One region of the Citrobacter meridianamericanus genome, then DNA from elsewhere that is predicted to be linked to it. Evidence: predicted binding sites of a transcription regulator. Region 1 holds the regulator's gene; each other region holds the start of a gene.
The links. Region 1 encodes PurR, which represses purine synthesis genes. Its sites were predicted from a motif close to CANGCAAACGTTTGCNTG; they were not measured.

Region 2: raiA (ribosome-associated translation inhibitor RaiA) is a predicted target of PurR. The motif match lies at 4,223-4,240, and genes of this name have one in related genera.
Region 3: purT (formate-dependent phosphoribosylglycinamide formyltransferase) is a predicted target of PurR. The motif match lies at 3,864-3,881, and genes of this name have one in related genera.
Region 4: NMD08_RS19830 (nucleoside-specific channel-forming protein Tsx) is a predicted target of PurR. The motif match lies at 4,010-4,027, and genes of this name have one in related genera.

The regions. Positions count from the first base shown of each region.
Region 1 is NZ_CP101036.1:2,953,331-2,961,313, reverse strand. It holds gene cfa (cyclopropane fatty acyl phospholipid synthase) at 1-330, opposite strand, end outside; gene punC (purine nucleoside transporter PunC) at 621-1,826, opposite strand; gene punR (DNA-binding transcriptional activator PunR) at 1,940-2,872, shown strand; gene purR (HTH-type transcriptional repressor PurR) at 2,869-3,894, opposite strand; gene cydH (cytochrome bd-I accessory subunit CydH) at 4,192-4,281, shown strand; gene NMD08_RS14495 (MFS transporter) at 4,457-5,626, shown strand; gene sodB (superoxide dismutase [Fe]) at 5,666-6,247, opposite strand; gene NMD08_RS14485 (C40 family peptidase) at 6,375-7,205, opposite strand; gene grxD (monothiol glutaredoxin 4) at 7,540-7,887, shown strand; gene rnt (ribonuclease T) at 7,941-7,983, opposite strand, start outside.
Region 2 is NZ_CP101036.1:1,415,620-1,423,602, reverse strand. It holds gene clpB (ATP-dependent chaperone ClpB) at 1-1,362, opposite strand, end outside; gene yfiH (purine nucleoside phosphorylase YfiH) at 1,492-2,223, opposite strand; gene rluD (23S rRNA pseudouridine(1911/1915/1917) synthase RluD) at 2,220-3,200, opposite strand; gene bamD (outer membrane protein assembly factor BamD) at 3,332-4,069, shown strand; gene raiA (ribosome-associated translation inhibitor RaiA) at 4,339-4,677, shown strand; Phe leader region at 4,780-4,905, shown strand; gene pheL (pheA operon leader peptide PheL) at 4,781-4,828, shown strand; gene pheA (bifunctional chorismate mutase/prephenate dehydratase) at 4,928-6,088, shown strand; gene tyrA (bifunctional chorismate mutase/prephenate dehydrogenase) at 6,133-7,254, opposite strand; gene aroF (3-deoxy-7-phosphoheptulonate synthase) at 7,265-7,983, opposite strand, start outside.
Region 3 is NZ_CP101036.1:2,253,770-2,261,752, forward strand. It holds gene edd (phosphogluconate dehydratase) at 96-1,907, shown strand; gene kdgA (bifunctional 4-hydroxy-2-oxoglutarate aldolase/2-dehydro-3-deoxy-phosphogluconate aldolase) at 1,942-2,583, shown strand; gene purT (formate-dependent phosphoribosylglycinamide formyltransferase) at 2,651-3,829, opposite strand; gene yebG (DNA damage-inducible protein YebG) at 3,962-4,252, shown strand; gene yebF (protein YebF) at 4,374-4,727, shown strand; gene NMD08_RS10765 (tellurite resistance TerB family protein) at 4,822-5,481, shown strand; gene ptrB (oligopeptidase B) at 5,568-7,616, shown strand; gene exoX (exodeoxyribonuclease X) at 7,625-7,983, opposite strand, start outside.
Region 4 is NZ_CP101036.1:4,040,837-4,048,819, reverse strand. It holds gene secD (protein translocase subunit SecD) at 1-729, shown strand, start outside; gene secF (protein translocase subunit SecF) at 740-1,711, shown strand; gene NMD08_RS19840 (VOC family protein) at 1,881-2,246, shown strand; gene NMD08_RS19835 (YafY family protein) at 2,270-2,962, shown strand; gene NMD08_RS19830 (nucleoside-specific channel-forming protein Tsx) at 3,009-3,872, opposite strand; gene NMD08_RS19825 (DUF3251 domain-containing protein) at 4,171-4,710, opposite strand; gene nrdR (transcriptional regulator NrdR) at 4,865-5,314, shown strand; gene ribD (bifunctional diaminohydroxyphosphoribosylaminopyrimidine deaminase/5-amino-6-(5-phosphoribosylamino)uracil reductase RibD) at 5,318-6,421, shown strand; gene ribE (6,7-dimethyl-8-ribityllumazine synthase) at 6,512-6,982, shown strand; gene nusB (transcription antitermination factor NusB) at 7,002-7,421, shown strand; gene thiL (thiamine-phosphate kinase) at 7,498-7,983, shown strand, end outside.

The sequences.
Region 1 (7,983 bases):
TTTTTTGGTCTGCAAATTAAACAGGCGAGCCGCTGCAATTCGCAGTGTATCTTTGAAATGGCGGGGGAGTTGGTTTTCAAGACCGGCGCGCAGGGCTTTACTAAAAAACATGTCCAGCCGGTCGCATTCCCACCAGCCATCCATATAACTTTCACCCAAACCTAACGATCCTTCCTGCAATACGCGCTTGAAAAATCTAGGGTTGTTAACGCGAATATCTGCCGGTGCCGGACCATTAACGGCGATGCCTGCACGGCTTAACAATTCACTGGTGATGCGGTACCAGTTATCATCCGGTACGCTGATGTCTTCTATACACGATGAACTCATAGCTTCTCCATCACTGGTCGGTGATCAGAACCTTAAAACAGCGTAGACGCTTTTTTGGGCTGTGTGAGAAATCTCACGAAATTAATCCGTGAATCTATAATCCGACGTAGAACAGAGGAAGGGAGGAACCCTTGCCGAAAAGACCATCCGTGGGAATACGAGAACGTTCTTGTTCCCGTTACCGCATAAAAATTATCGTTTTTTTAAAAACCGGAAATCAGTATAGGCCTGAATTTTTTATGATTCAACATATAATTGTTAGCGGGCTAATTAATAGCCCGCGGTAATTATTAGTGAGACTCTCCGTGGACAATTTGCACACGGTCGTCTGTTTGAGGGGTGCCAGCTTTCTGTGATTGCATTTTGTACCCTACGGCCGCCAGTAGCACCGTAGTCAGCATCACGCTGGTAGTGGTGAGCAGCGGGGTGGCGATCAGCCAGGAAACCACAAGGCTTGCCAGGAAGCATAAACCCAACTGCAACGTATTCTGCAATGCGGCTGCTCGTCCGGTCGCCTGCGGGAACGGGCGTAATGCCTGAGCGACAACGATAGGGTAGATGGCACCGTTGGCAATCGCCATCACGCAGAATGGGATCAGGATTTCAGCGAGCGCAACATGGTGAATAAAGCCGGTAGCCCAGGTGGCAACGACACTAATCGCATACAGGATGAGTAACCATGGCAGCAGTTGACGACCTTGCCATTTTTGTAACGCAGCGCGACAGCCGTAACCGCCGACTAAGAAGGCAATGGTTTGCGGTACATAGCTCAGGCCAATCACTGCCGGGCTGTAGCCCATTTCGCTGAGGATGAACGGGGAGCCCGTCAGCCATGCGAAGAAGCTCGCGGAACAGGCGGCATAAATCAGTACGTTCCCGCGATAGGTTTTCGAGCGTAGCAGGGTGGCGAATGTCAGTTTATCCTGGCTGTCGTCGCGCGCTTTAGCCGTTGGTTTTAAGCGCAGGGCAGGAAGCATCAGAATTAGGGTTATGGCAAACAGGGTGGCGAAAATGGCCTGCCAGGAAAAATGTACAAGGATCCAACTGCCTAACAACGGCGCCAATGCCGGAGATAATCCGACCAGCGGCATAATGGTGGCAAAGATGCGATTTACTTTTTGTGACGGATAATAATCAGTGACCAGCGCCTGCCAGATTACCGATGCCGCACAGACACCAACGGCTTGAACAAAACGCAGCGCCAGCAGGCCTGTGGCGTTTTCAACCCACAGCATGCCCAGACTACCCAGAGCAAAGATAGATAAACCCAGCAACAAAATAGGTTTGCGGCCGTAGTGGTCGGAAAGTGGCCCCCACAGAAGCTGTGCCACGGCAAAACCGGCTAAGAACAAGCTAAGGCTGGCGCTGACGGCTGATGCAGGCGTTTGCAGATCGGACTGAATTGCGGCGAAGGCGGGCAGATACATATCCGTTGCCAGAAAGCCGAGCACGCTAAGACCCGCCAGCCAGACTAAAAACCCTTTCCCAGGTTGCATCATCATTTCTCTTTTTTTAGCAGTAGAACAATGCCGCTGAGTGTAGTGAGTGTAATTCTTGCTGTGAAACGCTAATATTTGCTTACTGATTTCAAATTTTTTGCAGGCAGAATATGTGGTCGGAATATTCACTTGAAGTGGTTGATGCGGTTGCGCGTAATGGCAGCTTTAGTTCGGCCGCGCAGGAGTTGCACCGTGTACCCTCGGCGGTAAGCTACACCGTACGTCAGCTGGAAGAGTGGCTGGCGGTGCCGCTTTTTGAGCGACGTCATCGGGATGTGGAGTTGACGCCTGCCGGTGCGTGGTTCCTCAAAGAAGGCCGCTCTGTTATCAAAAAAATGCAGATCACCCGCCAGCAATGTCAGCAAATTGCCAACGGCTGGCGCGGACAGCTGGCGATTGCGGTAGATAACATTGTTCGCCCGGATCGCACCCGACAGATGATCGTGGATTTCTATCGTCATTTTGATGATGTGGAACTGTTGGTTTTCCAGGAAGTGTTTAACGGCGTCTGGGATGCGCTGTCCGATGGCCGCGTTGAGCTGGCAATTGGCGCCACGCAGGCGATTCCGGTGGGGGGACGCTATACCTTTCGCGACATGGGAATGCTGAGCTGGAGTTGCGTGGTGGCCAGCCATCATCCGTTGGCGTCAATGCCTGGGCCGCTTAGCGACGACACGTTGCGCAACTGGCCGTCGCTGGTGCGTGAAGATACTTCCCGTACGCTGCCAAAACGCATTACCTGGCTGCTGGATAACCAAAAACGTGTCGTGGTGCCTGACTGGGAATCTTCCGCTACCTGCTTATCCGCAGGGTTGTGTGTTGGCATGGTACCGACGCATTTTGCCAAACCGTGGATCGATAGCGGCAAGTGGGTCGCGCTACAGCTGGAAAATCCATTTCCTGATGCCGCATGCTGTCTGACATGGCAACAGAACGATACGTCACCTGCATTGAGCTGGCTGTTGGACTATTTAGGGGATAGCGAAACGCTGAACAAAGAGTGGCTGCGGGAGCCAGATGAGGCTCCCGCACAACGGTCTTAACGACGGTAATCGCGGAACGGGCCGTCGGCAACGGAGCGACGCTCTACCAGACGCGGATGCACCTCGATAGATTGCGACTCTTCACGTTTATTCACGATACGGTCTAACAGCATATTGAAGGCCGTTTCACCGAGCGAATCTTTAGGCTGGTGAATGGTCGTCAGAGCCGGCGTGAAGAAACGGGCGTTGCGCACGTTGTCGTAGCCGATAAGCGAGATATCCTGCGGTACCCGCAGTCCCATCTCATCAGCGGCGCACAGCGCACCCATCGCCATGATATCGCCACCACAGAAGACGGCGGTCGGACGATGCGGCTGTGACAGAATTTGCTGCATGGCGCGATAGCCGGATTCAGGCTCAAAATCCCCCTGGACAATCCAGTTGTCCGGTACTTTTATCAGCGCTTCTTCCATCGCTTTCATAAAGCCAGCCAGACGCCCGGCTCCGGTGTTACGTTCCATTGGGCCTGGGATCACGCCAATCTCACGATGACCGCGTTCGACCAGATACCGACCCGCCATGTAACCACCTTCGAAGGCATTATCAATGACGGTATCGGTAAAGTCGGCTTTGGCCTCGCCCCAGTCCATGACGACCATCGGGATATGGCGGTATTCTTCGAGCATCGAAAGCAGCGACTCCGGATACTCAGAGCACATCACCAGCAGACCATCAACGCGCTTTTGCGCCATCATCGACAGATAAGCCTGCTGTTTTTCAAGGCTGTTCCATGCGTTACCCAGAATCAGGGTATAGCCTTTCTGGAAACAGTTTTTCTCAACGGCTTCGATAATTTCAGCGAAATAGGCCGCTTCACTGCTGGTGGCCAGCAAGCCAATAGACTTGGTGTGATTCACCTTCAGGCTGCGCGCAACTGCGCTCGGAGAATAGTGCAGCTCTTTGATTGCCGCCCAGACAGCATTACGCGTTTCTTCCGCGACAAAGCGCGTCTTGTTAATCACGTGTGATACGGTTGTAGTGGAAACGTTTGCTCGCTTCGCTACATCTTTAATTGTTGCCATTACATCTCACTCCAGACCATATCCTAAGCTCCTGAGAAAACTCCAGGTAAACGTTTGCCTTCACACACCCTTAGCGCAACGTAAGGGTTGCGGCACGCCGGGAAAACGACACGGAACGTCAGGAAGGGGTCAATGGCCGGTACGCTAATCAAGTAAGCGTGGAATTTTGTCTGATCTTAACGAAAAGGGGAAGAGTTAAAAGCAGTTATCAATATAAATCGTGAGAGATTTTTGCTTTCAAGTGTGTAAAAATGCGCAATATCACTTTTTGTGTGGGAATAAAAAGGAGAAAACTTGATGAGCACCGATCTGAAATTTTCGTTAGTGACTACCATTATTGTTCTGGGTTTGATCGTCGCGGGTGGCCTGACCGCAGCGCTGCATTAATTTCCTCGAGGGAGTTAGCTCTCCCTCACTCTTTCCGCTCGTCTATCTCTTCTATTGTTTGCGAATAAGCAAAAGTCTTTTGCAATTTTGTTAACTTTATTAATTTTGCGATCAATGTCATGCTTTTGACTCTTATTTTATGTCGCGCCACGGCTCGACGTTACGGAGTCGCAATATGAAACTCAATTATCCTTTACTGGCGCTGGCGATCGGAGCGTTTGGCATTGGCACCACCGAATTTTCGCCAATGGGATTATTGCCCGTCATAGCCAAAGGAGTGGATGTTTCGATTCCGGCCGCCGGCATGTTAATCAGCGCGTATGCGGTTGGCGTGATGGTGGGGGCTCCGCTGATGACATTATTATTGTCTCATCGTGCGCGACGTAATGCGTTGATTTTCCTGATGGCGATTTTCACGTTGGGTAATGTCCTCTCGGCGATTTCACCGGATTACTCCACGCTGATGTTATCACGCATTTTGACCAGTCTTAATCACGGGGCATTTTTCGGCCTTGGCTCTGTGGTTGCTGCAAGTGTGGTGCCCAAACATAAACAGGCCAGTGCCGTGGCAACCATGTTTATGGGGTTAACCATTGCCAATATTGGCGGCGTTCCGGCGGCGACCTGGCTTGGTGAAAGCATCGGCTGGCGCATGTCGTTCATGGCAACGGCAGGGCTCGGCGTTATCGCCATGGTCAGTCTGTTCTTCTCATTACCCAAAGGCGGGGCGGGAGAGCGTCCGGATGTCCGCAGCGAACTGGCGGTACTTATGCGTCCTCAGGTGCTGTCGGCTCTGCTGACGACCGTTCTGGGAGCAGGGGCGATGTTCACGCTTTATACCTACATCTCACCGGTGCTGCACACTATCACTCATGCCACACCAGCATTTGTGACCGGTATGCTGGTGCTGATTGGCGTGGGCTTCTCAATCGGTAACTATTTTGGCGGCAAGCTGGCTGACCGTTCAGTCAATGGTACGTTGAAAGGCTTTTTACTGCTGTTAATGGTTATTATGCTGGCCATTCCTTTCCTTGCGCGTAATGAGCCTGGCGCGGCGGTCAGTATGGTGGTCTGGGGTGCGGCGACATTTGCAGTGGTTCCACCGTTGCAGATGCGAGTGATGCGTGTTGCCAGCGAAGCGCCGGGTTTATCATCGTCAGTCAATATTGGCGCATTTAACCTGGGGAATGCACTGGGGGCCGCAGCCGGTGGGGCGGTGATATCCGGTGGCCTGGGTTACAGTTTTGTGCCTGTGATGGGGGCGATTGTGGCAGGGCTTGCGCTGATGCTGGTGTTCATTTCCGCAAGAAGACAGCCTGAAGAGGCTTGCACTACCGCGAATTAATGCAAAAACGCAGAAGGAAGCCCTTCTGCGTTATCTTTTTTATGCTGCGAAGTTCTTCGCAACAAACTCCCAATTCACCAGCGCCCAGAAATGTTCCAGGTAGCCAGGACGAGCATTGCGATAGTCGATGTAGTAGGCGTGTTCCCATACGTCAACGGTCATCAGTGGCGTCGCGTCGGTGGTCAGCGGCGTACCCGCGTTGGAGGTTGAAACGATAGCCAGTTTGCCATCCGTTCCTTTAACCAGCCAGGTCCAGCCAGAACCGAAGTTTTTGATAGCGGCATCGGTGAACTGTGCTTTGAAATCTGCAAAGCTGCCAAAGGAGGCTGCAATGGCTTCGGCCAGTTTACCAGTCGGTTCGCCACCTGCGTTCGGTGCCAGGCAGTTCCAGTAGAAAGTGTGGTTCCAGACCTGGGCTGCGTTATTGAATACACCACCTTCAGAGCTACGAACGATCTCTTCCAGTGATTTACCTTCAAACGCCGTGCCTTTGATCAGGTTATTCAGGTTAGTAACGTAAGTCTGGTGATGTTTGCCATAGTGGTATTCCAGCGTTTCAGCAGAAATGTGCGGGACCAGAGCATCTTTGGCATACGGTAATGCAGGTAATTCGAACGACATTGCTTCTCTCCTTATTATTTATATTGAGTACACACAATAGCCTCATTGTGAGTAAGGATAGGGTAGCAAATTGAAAGGTTATGCAAAAGAAGAACTTACCCTACAGCATGTTCTGTAGGGTAAGTTTTTAGCGAATTGTTTTTGGCGTCATTACCCGGCGAGCGCCCACATAGTGGCGCTGCCAGTAATCTTCGCTCAGCGAGGTGATTTGAATTTCCCGGCCGCTGCGCGGGGACTGAATAAATTTTCCGTTGCCGACATACACACCAACGTGATCGGCTGTTCCGCGACCCTGAGTACGGAAAAAGACCAGATCGCCATTTTTCAGTTCGCCACGTTCAATCGGCGCGGCATCACGTAGATGGTACATTTCGTTCGCAGTACGGGGAATGCGGAATTTCACCAGATCTTTATATGCATAATAGACCAGACCGCTGCAGTCAAACCCGGTTCTTGGCGATGTACCGCCCCAGCGATAAGGCTTGCCTATTTGATTCATCAGCGTGGACATGGCGGTTTTAGTGGCTTTCTGCACTTTGACCTTGTGTGCGTCAGCGAGCGTAGTCGGAGCCGTGGTTTTCACTTTTACACAGCGTGGCTTATGGCCTTTACGCGGCGTGCATTTTTCAGTCCAGGTCACGGCAGCGGTTTGTGCTGCGGCGGTTTTGCCTCGACGGTTTGCAGTTTTAGTCGACTTTGCCGGAGTGGCAGTGCGATTTTTAGAAGAGGAAGCGGTTTTGGTGCTGGTTTTACTGGAGGTCTTTGTCGCCGTTTTCTTGTTGGTCTTTGTTGTTTTTTGGCTGGTTGTTGCGCTTTTCTTTTTATCTACCGTTTTGATGGGGTGGGATTGGGTAGTTGTCGTCCTGGCCTGCTTGGAAGCATGAGCCATAGGCGTAAAGGGCAGTGTAGTAAAAAGTAAAGCACAGAGCGTGATCGAGATTCGGTTTATCCGCGCCACTGAGCAGTCCTCTGGTAAGGCAGGTCTATAGTGCCTGCGTGTGATTTTCAAAACTTGATGATTCTAATCTATAGAAAGAGGGAAAGTTAATAGCTTTTTTTGTTTAAAACTGTGTTTCGTAACCGACCGCAAAAAAAAACAGCAATTAACGTGGGAACAGGTGAAAGGACAATCAAATCCACAGGCTTCAAGGGGATAAATGAGATTATGAATGCAACTTTTAGCGTCAGGGGATAAAATAATAAGGCGTAATGAAAATGTTATTTTCCGTTGCCTGTCTGACCCGTTACAATGTCAGACTACTGCCGTAAAAGAAGTTTAAGGAAGCAAGATAATGAGCACCACTATCGAAAAAATCCAGCGCCAGATCGCTGAAAACCCGATTCTCCTGTACATGAAAGGTTCCCCTAAACTGCCAAGCTGCGGTTTCTCCGCTCAGGCTGTGCAGGCGTTGTCTGCCTGTGGTGAACGTTTTGCTTACGTTGATATTCTGCAGAACCCGGATATTCGCGCCGAGCTGCCGAAATACGCAAACTGGCCGACCTTTCCGCAGCTGTGGGTTGATGGTGAGCTGGTTGGCGGCTGTGACATTTTGATCGAAATGTACCAGCGCGGTGAGTTACAGCAGCTGATTAAAGAAACAGCGGCGAAATACAAAACCGAAGAACCAGACGCTGAGTAATTTTAGCGGAAATAAAAAAGCGACCTGTGACGGTCGCTTTTTTTATCGATCCGTTATGCCTCTTCAGGCACGGGAAGAGGCCAACCGCCGAGGCGT
Region 2 (7,983 bases), 1.5 Mb from region 1:
CTGGCGCTCTTTATCATCCAGCTCTTCGTTGAGCATATCGAGACGTTTTTTACTCGCCTCATCAGACTCTTTCATTAATGCCTGCTGTTCCAGTTTGAGCTGGATAATACGGCGGTCGAGTCTGTCGAGTTCCTCCGGCTTGGAGTCAATCTGCATACGAATGCTGGATGCCGCTTCGTCAATGAGGTCGATAGCTTTATCAGGCAACTGACGATCGGCAATATAGCGGTGAGACAGCGTAGCTGCCGCGACAATCGCCGGGTCAGTAATCTGCACGTGGTGGTGCAGTTCATAACGCTCTTTCAGACCACGCAAAATCGCGATGGTATCTTCTACTGAAGGTTCGGCCACAAACACTTTCTGGAAACGACGTTCCAGCGCAGCATCTTTTTCGATGTACTGGCGATACTCATCAAGCGTTGTTGCGCCTACACAGTGCAGTTCCCCACGTGCCAGTGCAGGTTTCAGCATATTTCCGGCGTCCATTGCGCCATCGGCTTTACCCGCCCCAACCATGGTGTGTAACTCATCAATAAACAGGATGACATTGCCTTCCTGTTTAGAAAGATCGTTCAGCACACCTTTTAAGCGTTCTTCAAACTCACCACGATATTTGGCTCCAGCCACCAGCGCACCCATATCCAGCGCCAGCACACGGCGGCCTTTTAAGCCTTCCGGCACTTCACCATTGATGATGCGTTGAGCCAGCCCTTCAACAATCGCGGTTTTACCGACCCCGGGCTCACCGATTAACACCGGGTTGTTTTTAGTACGACGCTGCAGCACCTGAATGGTGCGGCGAATTTCTTCATCACGACCGATAACCGGATCGAGTTTGCCCTGCTCGGCACGTTCGGTCAGATCGACGGTATATTTTTTCAAGGCCTGACGTTGGTCTTCAGCCCCCTGGTCATTCACGCTTTCACCTCCACGCATTTGTTCAATTGCCTGAGTGATATTGGCGGTCGTCGCGCCTGCTGATTTTAATAAATCGGTCAGCGTACCGCGTGACTCAAGCGCTGCCAGAACGAACAGTTCTGACGAAATAAAGTTGTCCCCACGTTTTTGCGCCAGCTTGTCGCAAAGATTCAGAACACGCACCAGATCCTGAGAAGGCTGCACATCACCACCGGTACCTTCTACCTGCGGCAAACGGCTCAACGCCTGGTCAATAGCTGTACGTAACTGGCCAGCATTAATGCCAGCGGACGTTAATAAAGGACGTACCGATCCCCCTTCCTGATTCAGCAAGGCGCTCATTAGATGAAGTGGTTCGATGAATTGATTGTCGTGCCCCAATGCGAGTGACTGGGCATCGGCAAGAGCAAGCTGGAATTTATTGGTAAGACGATCCAGACGCATAACTCCTCCCATAACAGGTCAAAATTGCTACTGGAGATTAAATGAGGTCATCCCTCAATTATTCAAGGTTAATGACCTGAATTATGTGAAAAGAAAATTACACGTACCGGATCGTCTTGATTCTTTAGGTTATATCAGCCAAATAAAACTTGCCATACGCCCCGTGGTATTGTCGCGACGATAAGAGAAGAACGTCTCACTTTCGCTGAAGGTGCAACGGTCGCCGCCGTAAAGGTTCTCCACACCGACATTTGCCAGACGTTGGCGCGCAAGCTGATAGATATCCGCCAGATATTTGTCATCACGCGGGACAAATGCGATGTCCGCTTGCGGATCTTTCTCCATAAACGCTTCGCGGACTTCTGCTCCCACTTCAAACGCGTCCGGGCCAATCGCCGGGCCTAGCCAGGCGATAATGTTTTCAGGTTTGTCGGCAAAACACGCCACCGTCTCTTCCAGCACACCTGCGCATAATCCTCGCCAACCCGCATGGGCCGCCGCAACCTCCGTTCCTGCGCGATTGCAAAACAGCACCGGCAAACAGTCAGCCGTCATCACCGCACACACGGTGCCCGGCATGTTGCTGTATGAAGCATCTGCACGTTTGGAGGCGTAAGGCTCGCCAGTCAGTTTCAGAACGTCCTTACCGTGGACCTGTTCCAGCCAGACGGGCTTTGCAGGCAGATTGCCCGCAGCAAACAGCCGCATGCGGTTCTCCTCAACATGCTCCGGGTTATCACCGCAATGGGCCCCCAGATTCAGCGAATCGTAAGGCGACATACTGACACCGCCAATACGAGTAGAACTACACGCCGCGACACCCTGCGGTATCGGCCACTGCGGGACAATTAGCTTACTCATAGCCAGGCAATATCATCCTTATGTTCTTCGAAATCAGCACGCATCACTTCAATCAACTGCACCATATCTTGTGGAATTGGCGCGTGCCATTCCATTTCGATACCGGAAATTGGGTGATACAAACGCAGCATGGTCGCGTGCAGCGCCTGACGATCGAACTTACGCAATACGGAGATAAATTCGTCAGAAGCGCCTTTCGGTGGACGCGGACGACCGCCGTAGACCTGATCGCCCACCAGCGGATGGGTGATATGCGCCATGTGCACGCGGATCTGGTGCGTACGTCCGGTTTCCAGACGCAACCGCAGACGCGTGTGCACACGGAAGTGTTCCATGATGCGATAGTGCGTCACCGCAGGTTTCCCCATCGGGTGTACCGCCATGTGCGTACGCTTAGTCGGGTGACGGCTAATCGGCTCCTCAACGGTTCCGCCTGCCGTCATGTGACCAATCGCCACGGCTTCGTACTCACGGGTAATTTCACGCAGCTGCAGCGACTCCACCAGTCGCGTTTGCGCAGGAACGGTTTTTGCCACCACCATTAATCCCGTCGTGTCTTTATCCAGACGGTGCACAATACCGGCACGAGGAACATCCGCGATCGGCGGGTAGTAATGCAGCAATGCATTCAAAACCGTGCCATCAGGATTACCGGCGCCCGGATGCACCACGAGATCACGGGGTTTGTTGATGACAAGAATGTCGTCATCTTCATAAACGATATCCAGCGGGATATCCTGAGGTTCAAAACGCACCTCTTCGTCAATTTCTGCATTGATGGAGACGCGTTCTCCACCCAACACTTTTTCTTTCGGTTTATCGCAAAGATTGCCATTTACCAGCACGCGCTGATCAAGGATCCATTCTTTTATGCGCGATCGTGAATAATCAGGGAACAATTCGGCCAAAGCCTGATCTAAGCGTTGACCGAGCTGATTTTCGGAGACTGTTGCGGTGAGTTCTACTCGTTGTGCCATAAACTGCTTCTTCGTTTAACGTTGGGTTTTACGGCTTTGCCGTTTAATATAGTGTGCTATTGTAGCTGGTCTTAACCGGGAGCAGGAACAGAGAATCTCCCGTAATACATTTTGAGGAAAGTCAAAACGTCATGACGCGCATGAAATATCTGGTGGCAGCAGCCACGTTGAGCCTGTTTTTGGCGGGTTGCTCTGGTTCAAAGGAAGAGGTGCCCGATAATCCGCCAAATGAAATCTACGCGACTGCTCAGCAAAAGCTGCAGGACGGTAACTGGAAACAGGCAATAACGCAATTGGAAGCGTTGGATAACCGTTATCCATTTGGACCGTATTCTCAGCAGGTGCAATTAGATCTCATCTACGCCTACTACAAAAACGCCGATCTGCCGCTTGCTCAGGCTGCCATCGATCGTTTTATCCGTCTTAATCCGACACACCCTAACATTGATTATGTCATGTATATGCGTGGCCTGACCAATATGGCGTTGGACGATAGCGCACTGCAAGGGTTCTTTGGTGTTGATCGCAGCGATCGCGATCCGCAACACGCCCGAGCTGCGTTTAATGACTTTTCCAAACTGGTACGTGGCTATCCGAACAGCCAGTACACTACTGACGCCACCAAACGTCTGGTATTCCTGAAGGATCGTCTGGCGAAGTATGAATACTCCGTTGCGCAATACTACACTGCCCGCGGAGCATGGGTCGCTGTGGTAAACCGTGTGGAAGGTATGCTACGCGACTACCCTGATACTCAGGCAACACGTGATGCTCTGCCGTTAATGGAAAAAGCTTATCGCCAGATGCAGATGAATGCGCAGGCAGAAAAAGTAGCGAAAATCATTGCCGCTAACAGCAGCAATACCTGATTTACCTCAGAATGCAAAACGGCAGCCCTTGGGCTGCCGTTTTTTTACCCGTTAACGCCACAACTGAAGCGGTTTAGCTGCAACGCATCTCATCAAATATGGCCTGCTTTCTGGTATTCCTCAAGTAAAATATCGCCTGTTCCTGCTGTGCCTCACAAAAAGGTTTTCTTGACAAAAAGCGACAAAATAATGTGATTTAAATCACACATTTTGACATTAGGAACGGTATGCTGGAATCACCAAGACGGGAAAGACAAGAGGTAAAATTTATGACAATGAACATTACCAGTAAACAAATGGAAATTACTCCGGCAATTCGCCAGCATGTCGCAGACCGTCTCGCCAAACTTGAAAAATGGCAAACTCATCTGATTAATCCACATATCATTCTGTCTAAGGAGCCACAGGGTTTCATTGCTGATGCCACCATCAATACACCGAACGGACATCTGGTCGCCAGCGCAAAACACGAGGATATGTACACCGCAATTAACGATTTGATCAACAAGCTGGAACGGCAGCTCAATAAAGTGCAGCACAAAGGCGAAGCCCGTCGTGCAACAGCTTCAGTAAAAGACGCCAACTTCGTCGAAGCAGAAGAAGAGTAGTCCCTTACATTGAGTGTATCGCCAACGCGCCTTCGGGCGCGTTTTTTGTTGACATGGTGAAAACAGTACGGGTACTTTACTGATATAGCCAAAGGAAAATTACATGAAACTTGTCCCGTTCTTCTTCGCATTCTTTTTTACCTTCCCCTGAATGGGAGGCGTTTCGTCGTGTGATAAAGAATGCGAAGACGAACAATAAGGCCTCCCACAACGGGGGGCCTTTTTTATTGATAACAAGAAAGGCAACACTATGACATCGGAAAACCCATTGCTGGCGCTGCGCGATAAGATCAGCACGCTGGATGAAAAATTACTGGCCCTGCTGGCTGAGCGACGTGGACTGGCCGTAGAAGTTGGCAAAGCAAAACTGCTTTCGCATCGTCCGGTTCGTGATATCGACCGTGAGCGCGACCTGTTAGACCGCCTGATTCAGCTTGGCAAAGCACATCATCTTGATGCTCATTATATTACTCGCCTGTTCCAGCTGATTATCGAAGACTCCGTCCTGACACAACAGGCACTGCTCCAGCAGCATCTGAACAAAATCAATCCGCACTCTGCGCGCGTAGCCTTCCTCGGCCCAAAGGGTTCATATTCTCACCTCGCCGCCCGTCAGTATGCCGCCCGCCACTTTGAACAATTTATTGAAAGCGGCTGCGCAAAATTTGCCGATATCTTTAATCAGGTTGAAACCGGACAAGCTGACTACGCGGTGGTTCCGATTGAAAACACCAGTTCCGGCGGGATTAACGACGTTTACGACCTGCTACAACACACCAGCCTGTCTATCGTTGGCGAGATGACCATCACAATTGACCACTGTGTGTTGGTATCCGGCACAACGGATCTCGAGACTATTGAAACTGTTTACAGCCATCCGCAGCCGTTCCAGCAGTGCAGCAAATTTCTGAGTCGCCATCCACACTGGAAGATTGAGTACACCGAAAGTACCTCTGCGGCAATGGAAAAAGTTGCGCAGGCTAACTCGCCGCGCGTGGCGGCTCTGGGGAGCGAAGCCGGAGGCGTACTGTATGGTTTGCAGGTTCTTGAGCACATTGAAGCTAACCAGACGCAAAACATCACCCGCTTCGTGGTACTGGCGCGCAAAGCAATCAATGTTTCTGACCAGGTTCCGGCAAAAACCACGCTGCTGATGGCGACAGGACAACAGGCGGGTGCGCTGGTTGAAGCGCTGCTGGTATTGCGCAACCATAATCTGATTATGACCAAACTGGAGTCACGCCCAATTCACGGCAATCCGTGGGAAGAGATGTTTTACCTGGATATTCAGGCCAACCTGGAATCGCCTCAGATGCAAAAAGCATTGAAGGAACTGGGTGAGATTACGCGTTCGATGAAAGTACTTGGCTGCTATCCAAGTGAAAATGTGGTGCCGGTCGATCCGAGCTAACGTTTTATAATGCCGGATAGCGCTAAGATTATCCGGCATTCTATTTACTGGCGGCTATCGTTAGCCTGGCGCAACAACGTACGGCTTTCGCTCTGAAAGCGCTGAGCGTAATCGCCAAACCAGTGCTCCACCTTACGGAAGCTGTCGATAAACGCTTGCTTATCGCCCTGCTCCAGTAAACCGATCGCCTCACCAAAACGTTGGTAGTAGCGTTTGATCAGCGCAAGGTTGCTCTCAGACGACATAATAATATCAGCATAGAGCTGCGGATCCTGGGCAAACAGACGTCCTACCATCGCCAGCTCAAGGCGGTAAATCGGCGAAGAGAGCGCCAGCAACTGTTCCAGTTGAACATTCTCTTCCGCTAGATGCAGACCGTAAGCAAAAGTCGCAAAGTGACGTAGTGCCTGAATAAACGCCATATTCTGGTCGTGTTCAACGGCGCTGATCCGATGCAACCGCGCCCCCCACACCTGAATCTGTTCGAGAAACCACTGATAAGCTTCCGGCTGACGTCCGTCACACCAGACGACGACTTGCTTGGCCAGACTGCCGCTGTCCGGACCAAACATCGGATGCAATCCCACCACCGGGCCATCGTGCGCCGCCAGCATCGCCTGCAAAGGACCATTTTTCACCGAAGCCAGATCCACCAGGATACAGTCAGAAGGCAGGCGCGGTAATTTGGCGATCACCTGCTCGGTGACGTGGATCGGCACACTGACGATCACCATGCCGGCATCAGAGACGATCTCCGGCGCGCGATCCCAGTCCTGCTGTTCCAGGATCCGCACCTGGTAACCTGACAAGGTGAGCATTTTTTCGAACAGACGTCCCATCTGACCACCACCACCGACGATCACCACCGGGCGCAGAGAAGGACAAAGTGTTTTAAACCCTTTGTCATTTTCGCTGGAGTAGGACTCACGCATAACCCGACGCAACACATCTTCAATCAGGTCCGGTGGCACGCCCAGAGCTTCCGCCTCTGCCCGGCGGGAGGCCAGCATAGAGGCTTCCCGCTCCGGTACGTAGATCGGCAGCCCAAAGCGGCTTTTTACTTCACCGACTTCGGCAACCAACTCCAGGCGGCGTGCCAGTAAGTCCAGCAACGCCTTGTCGACTTCATCAATTTGATCGCGTAATGCGGTCAATTCAGCAACCATAACCAACCTCTTATGCTACACGCGCCGACAGCTGACCGTTTAAATCCTGGCTAATTTCACGCAACAGCGCATCCGTCATTTCCCAGCTAATGCAGGCATCGGTTACGGACACGCCGTATTTCATTTCGCTGCGCGGCTGTTCAGAAGACTGGTTGCCTTCGTGAATATTACTTTCGATCATCAAGCCAATGATCGAGCGATTGCCATCTTTGATTTGTGCAATCACAGATTCAGCCACGGCAGGCTGGCGGCGGTAATCTTTATTGGAGTTACCATGACTGCAATCTACCATCAGAGAAGGTCGTAGTCCCGCCTGCTCCATCTCTTTTTCGCACTGGGCGACATCTGCCGGACTGTAGTTCGGCGCTTTACCACCACGCAGGATCACGTGACCGTCCGGATTCCCCTGAGTTTGCAACAGCGCAACCTGCCCGGCCTGATTAATACCAACAAAGCGGTGCGACTGTGCCGCCGCTCGCATGGCATTAATGGCGGTCGCAAGACTACCGTCAGTACCATTCTTAAAGCCGACCGGCATGGAAAGACCGGAAGCCATTTCGCGGTGAGTCTGCGATTCCGTGGTACGGGCTCCGATTGCGGACCAGCTAAACAGATCGCCCAGGTATTGCGGACTATTTGGATCCAGCGCTTCAGTTGCCAGCGGCAGTCCCATATTCACCAGTTCAAGCAGCAGTTGACGCGCAATTTTCAGTCCTGCTTCAACATCAA
Region 3 (7,983 bases), 700 kb from region 1:
CTTGAGCTACGGCTAACAAGCGATTCAGCTGTTTTTAACCCATCTGAAGCACATTGTTAATCCAACGCTCTGACAGATAAATTTCAGGAGCCTCTATGAATCCGAATTTGTTACGCGTAACACAACGTATCGTCGAACGTTCTCGTGACACACGTTCCGCCTACCTCGCCCGTATTGAACAAGCGAAATCAACTACCGTTCATCGCTCACAGCTGGCATGCGGTAACCTTGCCCATGGTTTTGCCGCGTGTCAGCCGGACGACAAAGCTTCGCTGAAAAGCATGCTGCGTAACAATATCGCGATTATTACCTCCTATAACGACATGCTTTCCGCGCATCAACCGTATGAACACTATCCGGCCATCATTCGTAAAGCGCTGCATGAAGCCAATGCGGTAGGCCAGGTCGCAGGCGGTGTGCCGGCTATGTGTGATGGTGTGACCCAGGGACAGGATGGGATGGAACTGTCCCTGCTGAGTCGTGAAGTGATTGCGATGTCGGCTGCGGTGGGCCTTTCCCACAATATGTTCGACGGCGCGTTGTTCCTCGGCGTGTGCGACAAAATTGTTCCAGGTCTGGTGATGGCGGCACTGTCATTTGGGCATCTGCCTTCAATATTTATCCCTTCCGGTCCTATGGCGAGCGGTCTGGCGAACAAAGAAAAAGTGCGTATCCGTCAGCTGTATGCTGAAGGTAAAGTCGATCGTATGGCGCTTCTTGAATCCGAGGCGGCGTCTTATCACGCACCGGGAACCTGTACGTTCTACGGCACAGCAAATACCAACCAGATGGTGGTGGAGTTTATGGGGATGCAATTGCCAGGCTCCTCATTTGTGCACCCAGATGCGCCGCTGCGTGAAGCGCTAACCGCAGCAGCAGCCCGTCAGGTGACGCGCCTGACCGGCAACGGCAATGAATGGATGCCGATCGGTAAAATGATCGATGAAAAAGTGGTAGTGAACGGGATTGTCGCGCTGCTGGCGACCGGGGGCTCAACCAACCATACGATGCACCTGGTGGCCATGGCGCGCGCAGCCGGTATTCTCATTAACTGGGACGACTTCTCCGATCTGTCCGATATCGTGCCGCTGATGGCGCGTCTGTACCCGAATGGACCGGCAGACATTAACCACTTCCAGGCGGCGGGTGGGGTACCGGTATTAATGCGTGAGCTGCTTAACGCGGGTCTGCTGCATGAAGATGTGAACACCGTCGCTGGATTCGGTTTATCACGCTACACCATGGAGCCGTGGCTTAACAATGGTGAACTGGACTGGCGTGAAGGGGCGGCGAAGTCGCTGGACAGCAACGTGATTGCCACCTTTGACCAACCTTTCTCTCATCATGGCGGCACCAAAGTGCTGAGCGGAAACCTTGGCCGAGCGGTGATGAAAACATCGGCGGTTCCGGTAGAAAACCAGATCATCGAAGCACCGGCGGTTGTCTTTGAAAGTCAGCACGATGTGTTACCGGCGTTTGATGCGGGTCTGCTTGACCGGGATTGCGTGGTGGTTGTGCGTCATCAGGGACCAAAAGCGAACGGAATGCCAGAATTACATAAACTCATGCCGCCACTTGGTGTATTATTGGACCGTTGTTTCAAAATAGCGTTAGTTACTGATGGACGACTTTCAGGTGCTTCAGGTAAAGTGCCTTCAGCAATCCATGTAACTCCGGAAGCCTATGATGGCGGGCTGCTGGCAAAAGTACGCGATGGCGACATCATTCGTGTGAATGGACAGACAGGTGAATTAACGCTGCTGGTTGATGAAGAGGAACTTGCTTCTCGTCAGCCTCACATTCCTGACCTCAGCGCATCGCGCGTGGGTACTGGCCGTGAAATGTTCAGCGCGTTGCGTGAAAAGCTGTCCGGTGCGGAGCAGGGCGCAACCTGTATCACTTTTTAAGACTTATTTTGTAATCAGGCGAGAGAAAACTCTGATGAAAAACTGGAAGACAAGTGCAGAAGCAATCCTGACCACTGGCCCGGTTGTACCGGTTATCGTGGTTAATAAACTGGAGCACGCGGTGCCAATGGCAAAAGCGCTGGTTGCAGGGGGCGTGCGCGTTCTGGAAGTGACCTTACGTACCGCATGTGCGATGGATGCCATTCGCGCGATCGCCAAAGAAGTTCCGGACGCTATCGTTGGTGCGGGTACCGTACTGAATCCACAACAGCTGGCTGAAGTTACCGAAGCGGGGGCGCAATTTGCTATTAGCCCAGGCCTGACCGAACCGCTGCTGAAAGCCGCAACCGAAGGCACTATTCCGTTAATCCCGGGTATCAGCACCGTTTCTGAACTGATGCTGGGTATGGATTACGGTTTGAAAGAGTTCAAATTCTTCCCGGCGGAAGCGAACGGCGGTACTAAAGCGCTGCAGGCGATTGCGGGTCCGTTCTCACAGGTCCGTTTCTGCCCAACCGGTGGTATCTCTCCGGCGAATTACCGTGATTATCTGGCACTGAAAAGCGTACTGTGCATCGGCGGTTCCTGGCTGGTTCCGGCAGATGCGCTGGAAGCGGGTGATTACGATCGCATAACCAAACTAGCTCGTGAGGCTGTTGAAGGCGCGAAGCAGTAATTGCGCAAAATGCCCGGTAATCACTACCGGGCCTGCGAGTCTGTAACGGGCCATTCGGCCCGTTTTTTTATCCTTTTACCTTCACCTGTGCGGCCGCATTTTTTGCCCGAATCACCGCGTCCTCAATATTCTGCGCGGTAGTCAGCACCACGCCCAGACGACGGCTACCGTCGATTTCCGGTTTGCCGAAGAATCTAACTTGCATACCTGCGCCCACGGCGGCCTGAACGTTATCAAATGTCACATTCTGACTGGTAAGCTGCGGCAGAATAACGGCGGAAGCTGAAGGTCCATACTGGCGGATTGCGCCAACGGGCAGACCGAGGAATGCGCGAACGTGCAGGGCAAACTCGGACAGATCCTGCGAAATTAAGGTCACCATACCCGTATCGTGAGGGCGAGGGGAAACTTCGCTGAAAATTACCTCATCACCGCAGACGAACAGTTCGACCCCAAACAGTCCGTAGCCGCCCAGCGCCAGCACCACCTTACGGGCAATCTCCTGCGCGCGTGCCAGTGCCAGTTCACTCATTTGCTGTGGCTGCCAGGATTCACGATAATCGCCATCCTCCTGACGATGTCCAACCGGCGCGCAGAAATGCACGCCATCAACGGCACTGACGGTAAGCAGGGTGATTTCAAAATCAAAATTCACTACGCCTTCGACGATAACGCGCCCGGCACCAGCCCGGCCACCCTGTTGAGCATAATCCCAGGCTGTAGTGAGCTGATCGGCTGAACGGATAAAACTCTGTCCTTTACCAGATGAACTCATTACTGGTTTCACGATGCAGGGATAGCCGATTTCAGTGACGGCTTCGCGAAAGCGGGCCTCGCTGTCAGCAAAGCGGTAAGAAGAGGTTGGTAGAGACAATTCTTCGGCGGCGAGTCGACGGATCCCTTCGCGGTTCATGGTCAGTTGCGTAGCCCTGGCGCACGGCACGACACGCTGGCCTTCCTGTTCCAGTTTGACCAGCATATCCGTAGCAATCGCCTCGATTTCCGGCACGATATAATGTGGTTTTTCACGCTCTACGAGTTGGCGTAATGCTTCGCCGTCCAGCATGTTGATTACGTACGAGCGGTGGGCAACGTGCATGGCTGGTGCGTCGGGGTAACGATCCACGGCAATGACTTCCACACCCAGGCGTTGACATTCAATTGCCACCTCTTTACCTAGTTCACCCGAACCTAATAACATCACTCGCGTTGCTGCGGGACGCAGCGCTGTGCCTAATAACGTCATAAATTAATCCCCTGTTTTATCTGGGCGCATTATAAACGAAAACGTTTGCGTCTGTCTTTATTACCAGGTTGATTTCGAGGCGCAAAAAGAATATACTGTACATAAATACAGGTAATTTAAGAGGCTGCAAAAATGGCGGTTGAAGTTAAATACGTAGTCATTCGGGAAGGTGAGGAAAAAATGTCGTTTACCAGCAAAAAGGAAGCCGATGCGTATGACAAAATGCTTGATACAGCGGATTTGCTCGACACATGGCTGGAGCAATCGCCGGTAGCGCTTGAAGACGAGCAGCGCGAAGCGCTTTCCCTGTGGCTGGCTGAGCAAAAAGATGTACTAAGCACCATTCTGAAAAATGGCAAATTGCCATCGCCACAGGCGGTCGAAAACGACGCGCACGGTGAAGATGATACTCAGGCTGCCTGAAACGACTTGCGCTCCTGACGTTTTGTACCATGCTTTTCCCTGAATCATTGTGCAATCCCTGACGTCATTTCTCATTGCTACAAGCAATCTGAAGGACGAAGGGGAGTTTAAGGAGAAAAGAATGTATAAAAAAAGAGCGTTGTTGAGCCTGCTGCTGCTGTCTGCCAGCGCATCTGTATTTGCGGCAAATATGGAAAGTAAAAATGTCCAGTTCCCTAAGTGTGAGGGACTGGACGCTAAGGGTATTGCGGCGAGCGTGAAACGTGATTATCAACAAAATCGCATCGCGCGCTGGGCTGACGATCAAAAACGCGTCGGGCAAGCCGATCCTGTCGCCTGGGTCAACACACCCGATATTACGGGCAAAGACGGTAAATGGTCTGTTCCTCTGACGGTTCGCGGTAAAAGCGCGGATATTCACTATCAGGTAAAAGTCGATTGCAAAGCCGGAACGGCGGAATATCAGCCGCAGTAACGGAGGTATTTGCACATCTTTTGATGACCAGGACACTTCCTGACATCCCCTCGGGTACGCTCTGATGATTATTCGTCTGTACTTGAGGGGCAAAATGGCTAACTGGCTGAATCAACTACAATCTCTTCTTGGGCAAAAAGGATCCTCCGCGTCATCTTCTGGCGAGCAAGGGCTGAGTAAACTTCTGGTTCCGGGCGCGTTAGGCGGTCTGGCTGGATTACTGGTTGCCAACAAATCTTCACGTAAATTACTGAGTAAATACGGCACCAGCGCACTTCTGGTGGGGGGCGGTGCGGTTGCCGGGACTGTGTTATGGAACAAATACAAGGATAAAGTCCGCGCAGCGCATCAGGATGAGCCGCAGTTTGGTGCACAAAGCTCTCCGCTGGATGAGCGAACCGAACGTCTGATTCTGGCGCTGGTTTTTGCGGCAAAAAGCGATGGCCATATTGATGCCAAAGAACGTAGCGCTATTGAGCAGCAGCTCCGTGAAGCGGGCGTGGAAGAGCAGGGCCGCGTTTTGATTGAGCGCGCCATCGAACAACCGTTAGATCCTCAGCGCCTGGCGCAAGGTATCCGCAATGAAGAAGAAGCGCTGGAAATTTACTTCCTGAGCTGTGCGGCGATCGATATCGACCACTTTATGGAGCGTAGTTATCTGAATGCGCTGGGCGATGCGTTGAAGATCCCGCAGGATGTTCGTGAGGGCATTGAACAGGATCTCAAGGAACAAAAACAGGCTTTACCGGGTTAAATACTTACCGCTAAGGTGCATGTTTCGCTTGCATCATTGCTGTCTTTTGCCACCCTTATAGGATGATTAAGCAAAAGAACAATGACATGCTACCAACAGCTTCTCGTATTCCCCACGCCATGACTCAGCATGGCGACACCCGCGTTGATAATTATTACTGGCTGCGAGATGACACCCGCTCGCAGCCAGAAGTGCTGAATTATCTGCAACAAGAAAATGCGTATGGCCGCCAGATTATGGCCTCGCAGCAGGCCTTGCAGGATCGCGTCCTGAAAGAGATTATCGACCGAATCCCGCCTCAGGACGCTTCCGCCCCCTATGTGAAGAATGGTTATCGCTACCGCCATATTTATGAACCGGGGTGCGAATATGCCATTTATCAGCGTCAGTCTGCCTTGAGTGAAGAGTGGGATGAATGGGACACGCTGTTGGATGGTAATCAGCGTGCGGCCCACAGTGAGTTTTATACGCTGGGCGGGCTGGCGATATCTCCGGATAACACCATCATGGCGCTGGCCGAAGATTATCTTTCTCGTCGGCAATATGGTGTGCGGTTTCGCAATCTGCAAAGCGGGAACTGGTATCCGGAAGTTCTGGAAAACGTTGAACCGGACCTGATCTGGGCGAATGACTCGCAGACCTTCTATTATGTGCGCAAACATGCAACCACTCTGCTCCCGTATCAGGTCTGGCGGCATACTGTCGGCTCGCCATCATCCCTGGATGAGCTGGTATATGAAGAGGCTGATGACATGTTTTATGTCAGCCTGCATAAAACCACATCGTTACACTATGTCGTTATTCATGTCGCCAGCGCGACCACAAGTGAGGTTTTGCTGCTTGACGCGGAGCTGGCGGATGCCGAACCGTTGGTATTTTTAGCTCGGCGTAAAGATCACGAGTACAGCCTCGATCACTATCAGCATACGTTTTATTTGCGTTCCAACCGCAAGGGTAAAAATTTCGGCCTGTATCGCACCCGGGTACGTGATGAACAAGCCTGGGAGGCGCTGATCCCGCCGCGCGACAATATTATGCTGGAGGGCTTTACGCTGTTCACAGACTGGTTGGTGGTGGAAGAGCGCCAGCGGGGCTTAACCAGCCTACGCCAGATCAATCGTAAAACGCGTGAAGTGGTCGGTATCGCCTTTGACGATCCGGCTTATGTGACCTGGCTTGCCTATAACCCTGAGCCGGAGACATCGCGCCTGCGTTATGGCTATTCCTCCATGACCACCCCGGACACGCTGTTTGAACTGGATATGGACACCGGGGAACGTCGCGTGCTCAAGCAGACGGAGGTCCCCGGATTTGATGCGGCGAACTATCGCAGCGAACACCTATGGATCACTGTGCGTGATGGTACAGAGGTTCCGGTTTCGCTGGTTTACCATCAAAAGTACTTCCTGAAAGGGAAAAATCCGTTACTGGTTTATGGCTATGGCTCGTATGGCGCCAGCATGGACGCCGATTTCAGCAGCAGTCGCTTGAGCCTACTGGATCGCGGCTTTGTGTATGCCATTGCCCATGTGCGTGGCGGCGGTGAGTTAGGGCAACAATGGTACGAAGACGGTAAGTTTCTGCAGAAGAAGAATACCTTCAATGATTACCTCGACGTCTGCGATGCACTGCTAAAAATGGGCTATGGCGCACCTTCGCTATGTTATGGCATGGGGGGAAGCGCCGGAGGAATGTTAATGGGTGTCGCCATCAATGAGCGCCCCGAACTGTTTCATGGCGTCATTGCACAAGTGCCATTTGTCGATGTGCTGACCACAATGCTGGATGAGTCAATTCCATTGACGACCGGTGAGTTTGAAGAGTGGGGTAATCCGCAGGAGGAAGAGTATTACACCTACATGAAAAGCTACAGTCCGTATGACAATGTTACCGCGCAGGCTTATCCGCATCTGCTGGTAACGACGGGCTTGCACGACTCTCAGGTGCAATACTGGGAACCGGCAAAGTGGGTGGCAAAACTGCGTGAGCTGAAAACGGACGACCATCTGCTGTTACTCTGCACAGATATGGATTCCGGGCACGGCGGTAAATCCGGACGTTATAAATCTTACGAAGGCGTGGCCCTGGAATACGCTTTTTTGATTGGGCTGGCGCAGGGAACACTGCCTGGATAAGCCTAAACTCAGGCGTTATCCAGATAGTGTTTCAGCGTTAAGCGCAGCTCCGGGCTCATGCTGTCGAGGTTATTAAATAACCAACGCAGATAGCCTGGATCGCGTTCAGCCACTTCTGACACCGGTTTTCCACGGTACTTACCAAAAGTGAAAGTGGTCAGTAATGCGGGGCGGCCGGTAATATCCACCATCTGTTCTGTTGTCCAGCCTGACGTCTGCATAATGTCGATCAGGAGTGCGGCGGTGATATAACAATCGTACAGGGCGCGGTGATGATGCAGGCCTGCTGGCGTCTGGACGCTCAGCTTGCGCGATTTATACAGCGCCATGTTGCTGTATTTTATCCCTGGCCACAAACGCCGGGAGA
Region 4 (7,983 bases), 1.1 Mb from region 1:
GACAGCGGTAAGAAAGATGCCAACGGTCGCGCCGTGCTGGTGAAACAGGAAGAGGTGATTAACATCGCCAACATCCAGTCTCGTCTGGGCAACAGCTTCCGTATTACCGGTATCAACAACCCGAATGAAGCGCGTCAGCTTTCTCTGCTGTTACGTGCCGGTGCGTTGATTGCGCCGATTCAGATTGTGGAAGAACGTACCATCGGCCCAACCCTGGGTATGCAGAACATTAAACAGGGTCTGGAAGCGTGTCTGGCTGGTCTGGTGGTGTCTATCCTGTTCATGATCTTCTTCTATAAGAAGTTCGGTCTGATCGCCACGAGTGCGCTTATTGCGAACCTGGTACTGATTGTCGGTATTATGTCGCTGCTGCCGGGCGCTACGCTGAGTATGCCGGGGATTGCGGGGATCGTCTTAACCCTTGCTGTCGCGGTCGATGCGAACGTACTGATCAACGAACGTATCAAAGAAGAGTTGAGTAACGGGCGTTCGGTGCAGCAGGCCATCAATGAAGGTTATGCGGGCGCATTTAGCTCCATCTTCGATGCGAACATTACGACGCTGATCAAGGTCATTATCCTGTACGCAGTCGGCACCGGGGCAATTAAAGGGTTCGCGATTACTACCGGTATTGGGGTAGCGACGTCGATGTTTACCGCAATTGTCGGTACACGTGCCATCGTAAACCTGTTGTATGGCGGCAAGCGCGTCAAAAAGCTGTCAATCTGAGGAGTGCGAAGTGGCACAGGAATATACTGTTGAACAATTGAACCACGGCCGTAAAGTCTGGGACTTTATGCGCTGGGACTACTGGGCTTTCGGCATTTCAGGTTTCCTGCTGATCGCGGCCATCGTGGTGATGGGCGTGCGCGGCTTTAACTGGGGTCTCGATTTCACCGGTGGTACGGTCATTGAAATCACGCTGGAAAAACCAGCGGAAATGGACGTGATGCGCGATGCGCTGGAGAAAGCGGGCTTTGTTGACCCGCTGCTGCAGAACTTCGGCAGCAGCCACGACATTATGGTGCGTATGCCGCCAACCGAAGGCGCAGACGGCGGTCAGGTGCTGGGTAGCAAAGTGTTGAGTGTGATTAACGAATCCACCAACCAAAACGCGGCGGTGAAGCGAATTGAATTCGTGGGGCCGAGCGTAGGTGCAGACCTGGCGCAAACGGGGGCGATGGCGTTGATGGCGGCGCTGATCTCCATCCTGGTGTACGTCGGTTTCCGCTTTGAGTGGCGACTGGCGGCAGGGGTGGTTATTGCTCTGGCGCACGACGTGATTATCACGCTGGGGATCCTGTCGTTGTTCCATATCGAGATTGACCTGACTATCGTCGCCTCGCTGATGTCGGTAATCGGTTACTCGCTGAACGACAGTATCGTTGTATCTGACCGTATTCGTGAAAACTTCCGCAAAATTCGTCGCGGTACGCCTTACGAAATCTTTAACGTGTCATTGACTCAGACGCTGCATCGTACGTTGATTACTTCCGGTACGACGTTGATGGTTATTCTGATGCTGTTCCTGTTCGGTGGTCCGGTACTGGAAGGCTTCTCGCTGACGATGCTGATCGGTGTTTCCATCGGTACCGCATCTTCTATCTACGTGGCATCGGCGCTGGCGCTGAAGCTGGGTATGAAGCGTGAGCACATGCTGCAGCAGAAGGTCGAGAAAGAAGGGGCGGATCAGCCGTCAATTCTGCCTTAACCCATTAAGAGTGAAGATAGTGGAATCCCGATCGCAAGGTCGGGATTTTTTTTGCCTGTGATTTAGCGGCAGACCATTATTGGTTTCGGTCGCCACACTACTGACAGTATGCTGTCAGTAGCACTGTCTTATAGTCCTTCTGACACTACTCACACAGGCAGGAGGAAGTATGAACAACGTCATTAACTGGTTTGAAATCCCCGTGGCAGAAATGGATCGTGCCATTGCATTTTATGAGCCCGTGATGCAGGTTTCTTTGCGTCGGGAAAATATGGACTGCGCCGAGCTGGCCGTATTCCCGCATCAGGATCCTGCTCCCGGCGGAGCGCTGGCTAAATTTGACGGCATTACGCCTTCAGCGCAGGGCGCTATTATTTACCTGCATACGGACGATTTGGCTGCAACGCTTGAGCGTGTCGCCACCGCTGGCGGCCACTGCGTGTTTGGCCCGCTCGAACTGGGGCAAGACATTGGCACGATTGCGCTGTTTACTGACAGCGAAGGCAATCGTGTTGGTTTACATCAACCCGCGTAATTTTTTCAGCACTGAGGATTAATATGTCCAGACGCGCCGACCGCTTGTTTCAGATTGTACAAATCCTGCGTGGCAGGCGAGTGACAACGGCGGCGCTGCTGGCAGAACGTCTGGAGGTATCTGAACGGACGATTTATCGCGATATCCGCGATCTCTCTTTATCCGGCGTGCCCATTGAAGGTGAAGTGGGCAGTGGATACCGCCTAATGGCAGGGTTTGATTTGCCGCCGTTAATGTTAACGCAACACGAATCAGAAGCGTTGATGGTGGCTATTCGGCTGCTGAAAACATGGGGTGGGGATTCACTCTCACAGGCGCTGGAGTCTGCGCAGGAAAAAGTGCTGGCGATATTGCCGTCAGAGAGTCGGCGCAGGGCCGAGCAAACACGGATTTTCGCACCTGATTTTGGTAATCAGCCGCATTCACGCAGTGCGTTCGATCTCATTCATCGCGCGGTTTCGGCGCAGCAGACACTAGCGCTGCATTATCGCGATGAGGTCGGGAATCTTTCCTGGCGCGATGTTCAGCCGCTGGGACTATTTTTCTGGGGTGAGCACTGGCTGCTCGTTGCATGGTGTGAAAAACGTGACGATTATCGCTGCTTTCGCGTTGATCGATGTCTGAAGATCACGCCACTCGACAAGTACTTTCGCGAATCAGCGGATCGCTCGCTAAGTGACTTTTTACGTAAAGTACGCTGTGAAGACCAGCCATAAAAAAGCCAGCGGTTAAGCTGGCTTGTCTGCGGACAGATTTCCTGAATTAGAAGTTGTAACCTACAACCAGGTAACCACCCCAACCGGTAGATTTCGCGCTGAAATCGCCTTCGCCCCAGTTCAGAGTGTCGCCACCTTTCCACTGACCGCCGTTATGGAAGTAACGCGCCACTACGGAGTAGTGCCAGTGATCGTAGTTCAGCGCCAGAACGTGGCTGGAAGCGATAGAGTTGCTGGTGCGGTTCGGATCGTCACCCAAATCTGAGCCCCAGTCGAAGTTGGTGAAGCCGATGTAAGTTAACTGACCGCCCCATACCTGAGTGATCGGCACAAAGTATTTCACTTTGAAACGATAGCCATCCCACTCGTTTTCGTTGGATGCGCCATAGTTCTGCCACTGGTATTTAGCATACACGTTCAGAGACAGGCCCATCGGCAGACCGGTATCGATATCGGTACCCAGACCCATATACCAGGTGCTCTGGCGACTGGCTTTGTTATCACCCATATCGTAGATGTAGTTGTTGGCGAAATACCATTCTTTGAACGGACCAAAGCTCAGGTCAGTGCCGGTCAGTTTGTCGATGGAGAAACGCGGTTCGATTTCCATAAACAGCGGAGAACCGTCAGACCAGATGCCTTTATCGTTGCCGTTACCCCAGTCGAAGGTTTTAGGAATATCGATGTAGCCATAGAAGTCAAACCAGTCTTTTTTGGCAAACGCTTCATATTCCAGATACACGTCGTTGTTCAGTTTCGGGGAGAAACGGGTGTGGTAGCTGCCCACCACGTTGACGCTTTGGTGCCACCAGTCGGACAGATATTGCGGTTTGTCATTTTCTGCTGCGTTGGCAGTAAAAGACGAGGAGAGCGCCAGCACTGCACCGGCTGCAAGTAATGTTTTTTTCATATGTATGCCACTGTTTGAAATCCCTTTCGGGAGTGAAAAATGCGCAATTTGCGTTTCTAAATATTTCGTAATTCTTCGGTGCCTATTATAAAAATCATTGTTCACAAAAATATGTCTTGTTTCACAGTTCTATCATTTACGTAATCGATTGCGTTCACGTTTGCGTACTTTAGGCGGCGAATTGTACTGGCTCTCATCAATGTTGCCAAGTTTTACCAGAAATATCGGTTATGTCAGAGGAGTAACAAAATAGACGGGAGTGATGTTGCGGAACGCACAAAACGTTCCGCAAAAAAGTTTATTGACTAACAGGTTGAACGTCGTGGATGCGAACAAAACCTAACTGTTCGCGAGTGAGACCATTTATCTGCAGCGGAATGTCGACGTCGCTGGGGGCAAGAATACTTGCCGGGGCGTTGACCAATTGGTTGTGAACGTTCACTTCCTGATAGTTGTCCGTGGTACCCTGAATTTGCCCGTATTCGACGGTGGCGCTAAAGGCGGGTAAAGGCGTGTTGGATTCACCCTGAATCCGCAGCGTCAGGCGCGTTCCGTCGGCGTTCGGCGCAATATTTATCAGCGACATGCGTAATGTGCCTATCTGGCTGTCCAGTCGGGCAGGGGTTTTGGAACCTGGCAGCAGATAGACGCCGCTGGTCGATTTTGCGTTCAACATATTTTGCTGGGTAATTTTTACCGTTTCCTGATTGAGCTGCGTCATCTCTTTATTCAACGTGCTAACGCTTTGATGCATCTGGCGTACTTCACTTTGCTGCGCGCAGGCGCTAAGGCTAAAGAGACTTCCCACCAGGAGAATTCTTAGGTAACGTCTTGTCATTGTGATCACTTCCTTTATTGTCGCGATAGCATAATGGTAGTGCGCACTGAGCGCGAAGGCATCGATCCTTTGTCTCAAAAGCGCTGCGCCTTTGTTGTCACGCCAGTTCAGGGTAAAATAGATTTCTGTTAACCACTGAGGTACAGGACGCCGTATGCATTGCCCATTCTGTTTCGCCGTAGACACTAAGGTAATTGACTCTCGTCTTGTCGGCGAGGGCTCCTCAGTACGCCGCCGTCGGCAGTGTCTGGTCTGTAACGAACGTTTCACCACTTTTGAAGTGGCTGAACTTGTCATGCCGCGCGTTGTGAAAAGCAACGATGTGCGTGAACCTTTTAATGAAGATAAGCTGCGCAGCGGCATGCTCAGAGCGCTTGAGAAACGCCCGGTCAGTTCTGATGACGTCGAAATGGCGTTGAACCATATCAAATCACAACTGCGTGCCACTGGCGAGCGTGAGGTGCCGAGCAAGATGATTGGCAACCTGGTGATGGAGCAGTTGAAAAAACTCGATAAAGTCGCCTACATCCGCTTTGCCTCGGTGTACCGTAGTTTCGAAGATATCAAAGAATTTGGCGAAGAGATTGCTCGCCTACAGGACTAAGCCATGCAGGATGAATTGTACATGGCGCGCGCGCTGAAGCTTGCTGCGCGCGGACGTTTTACCACTCACCCCAATCCCAACGTGGGCTGCGTGATTGTTAAAGATGGGCAGATCGTCGGTGAAGGGTATCATCACCGCGCGGGCGAACCGCATGCCGAAGTCCATGCCTTGCGGATGGCGGGAGCAAAAGCGCAAGGGGCAACCGCCTATGTCACGCTTGAACCCTGTAGTCATCATGGGCGTACGCCGCCGTGCTGCGAGGCGCTGATTGCCGCAGGCGTGTCACGTGTGGTTGCCGCGATGCAGGATCCCAATCCGCAGGTAGCAGGTCGTGGGCTCTATCGTTTGCAGCAGGCTGGCATTGACGTCAGCCACGGGCTAATGATGAGCGAGGTTGAGCAGCTTAATAAGGGCTTCCTGAAGCGTATGCGTACGGGATTCCCCTATGTGCAGCTTAAGCTTGGTGCCTCGCTTGATGGACGTACGGCGATGGCCAGCGGTGAAAGCCAGTGGATAACCTCGCCGCAGGCGCGTCGCGATGTGCAACGTTTACGAGCGCAAAGCCATGCTATTTTAACCAGCAGCGCTACGGTATTAGCCGACGACCCTCAGCTTACTGTGCGTTGGTCGGAGCTTGGAGAGTCTACCCAGGCCAGTTACCCGCAGGAAAATCTGCGCCAGCCGATCCGCATTGTTCTTGATAGCCAGAATCAGGTCACGCCGGAGCATCGAATTGTGCAACAGCCAGGAGAAACCTGGATTGCCCGGACTAAAGACGACCCTCGCAGTTGGCCGGAGACGGTGCGTAGCCTGAAAGTGCCGGAACATAACGGGCATCTGGATCTGGTGGTGCTGATGATGCAACTGGGTAAGCAGCAAATTAACAGCATTTGGGTTGAAGCTGGCCCAACGCTGGCGGGCGCGTTACTACAGGCCGGTTTGGTTGATGAGCTAATCGTGTATGTTGCGCCTAAACTGTTAGGCAGCGATGCGCGAGGATTATGTGTGCTTCCAGGCCTTGAGAAACTGGCCGACGCCCCCCATTTCAAATTCAATGAGATACGCCAGGTGGGCCCGGACGTTTGCCTGCATTTAACGACTGCGTGAGGCTTTCTGATTTAGAGGAAGCAGCGCACAGAATATTATGATAAAATCCGCCCCCCTTACGGGGCTATAAATCGAACCCGAAGGAAGAATATGAACATTATTGAAGCTAACGTTGCTACCCCGGACGCTCGCGTCGCCATCACCATTGCGCGTTTCAACAACTTTATCAATGACAGCCTGCTGGAAGGTGCGATCGACGCCCTGAAACGTATTGGTCAGGTTAAAGATGAAAACATTACCGTTGTTTGGGTTCCTGGTGCCTATGAGCTGCCGCTGGCGGCTGACGCTCTGGCGAAAACCGGTAAATACGACGCGGTGATTGCGCTCGGTACGGTGATCCGTGGCGGTACCGCGCACTTCGAATATGTGGCTGGCGGTGCAAGCAATGGCTTGGCGCATGTCGCTCAGGACAGCGGCATTCCGGTAGCCTTCGGTGTTCTGACCACCGAAAGTATTGAACAAGCCATCGAACGTGCTGGCACTAAAGCCGGTAACAAAGGCGCAGAAGCTGCACTGACTGCGCTTGAAATGATTAATGTATTGAAAGCCATCAAGGCCTGATTTTTGTAAGGGGAAATCCGTGAAACCTGCTGCTCGTCGCCGCGCCCGTGAGTGTGCCGTCCAGGCGCTCTACTCCTGGCAGTTGTCCCAGAACGACATCGCTGATGTTGAATACCAGTTCCTGGCGGAACAGGACGTAAAAGATGTCGACGTTCTGTATTTCCGTGAACTGCTGTCCGGGGTGGCGACTAACAGCGCGTACCTGGATGGCTTAATGAAGCCTTACCTGTCTCGCCTGTTGGAAGAGCTGGGTCAGGTAGAAAAAGCCGTGCTGCGTATTGCGCTGTTTGAACTGTCTAAGCGTAGCGATGTGCCATACAAAGTGGCCATCAATGAAGCGATTGAACTGGCGAAAACCTTCGGCGCTGAAGACAGCCACAAATTCGTGAACGGTGTACTGGATAAAGCAGCACCTGTGATTCGCCCCAACAAAAAGTAATTCCGAGGCCGGTCGGATGGTGGAACGTGTTTCCACTATCCCCGGCTTTTTCTTTTTTTCTGCTGAGGCATAACGTATGGCATGTGGCGAATTTTCCCTGATTGCCCGTTATTTTGACCGCGTAAGAACCTCTCGTCTTGATGTCGAAACCGGTATTGGCGACGATTGCGCACTCTTGAATATCCCTGAAAAACAGACGCTGGCGATCAGTACCGATACGCTGGTGGCTGGCAACCACTTCCTCCCTGACATTGATCCCACCGATCTCGCCTGGAAAGCGCTGGCGGTGAATTTGAGCGATCTGGCGGCGATGGGGGCGGACCCTGCATGGCTGACGTTAGCACTCACGTTACCTGAAGTCGATGAAGCCTGGCTTGAAGCCTTCAGCGATGGCCTGTTTGAACTGCTTAATTACTATGATATGCAGCTGATTGGCGGTGACACCACGCGTGGGCCACTGGCGATGACGCTGGGTATCCATGGCTACGTTCCTGTCGGACGGGCCTTAAAACGCTCCGGAGCGAAACCGGGAGACTGGATTTATGTGACTGGCACACCGGGC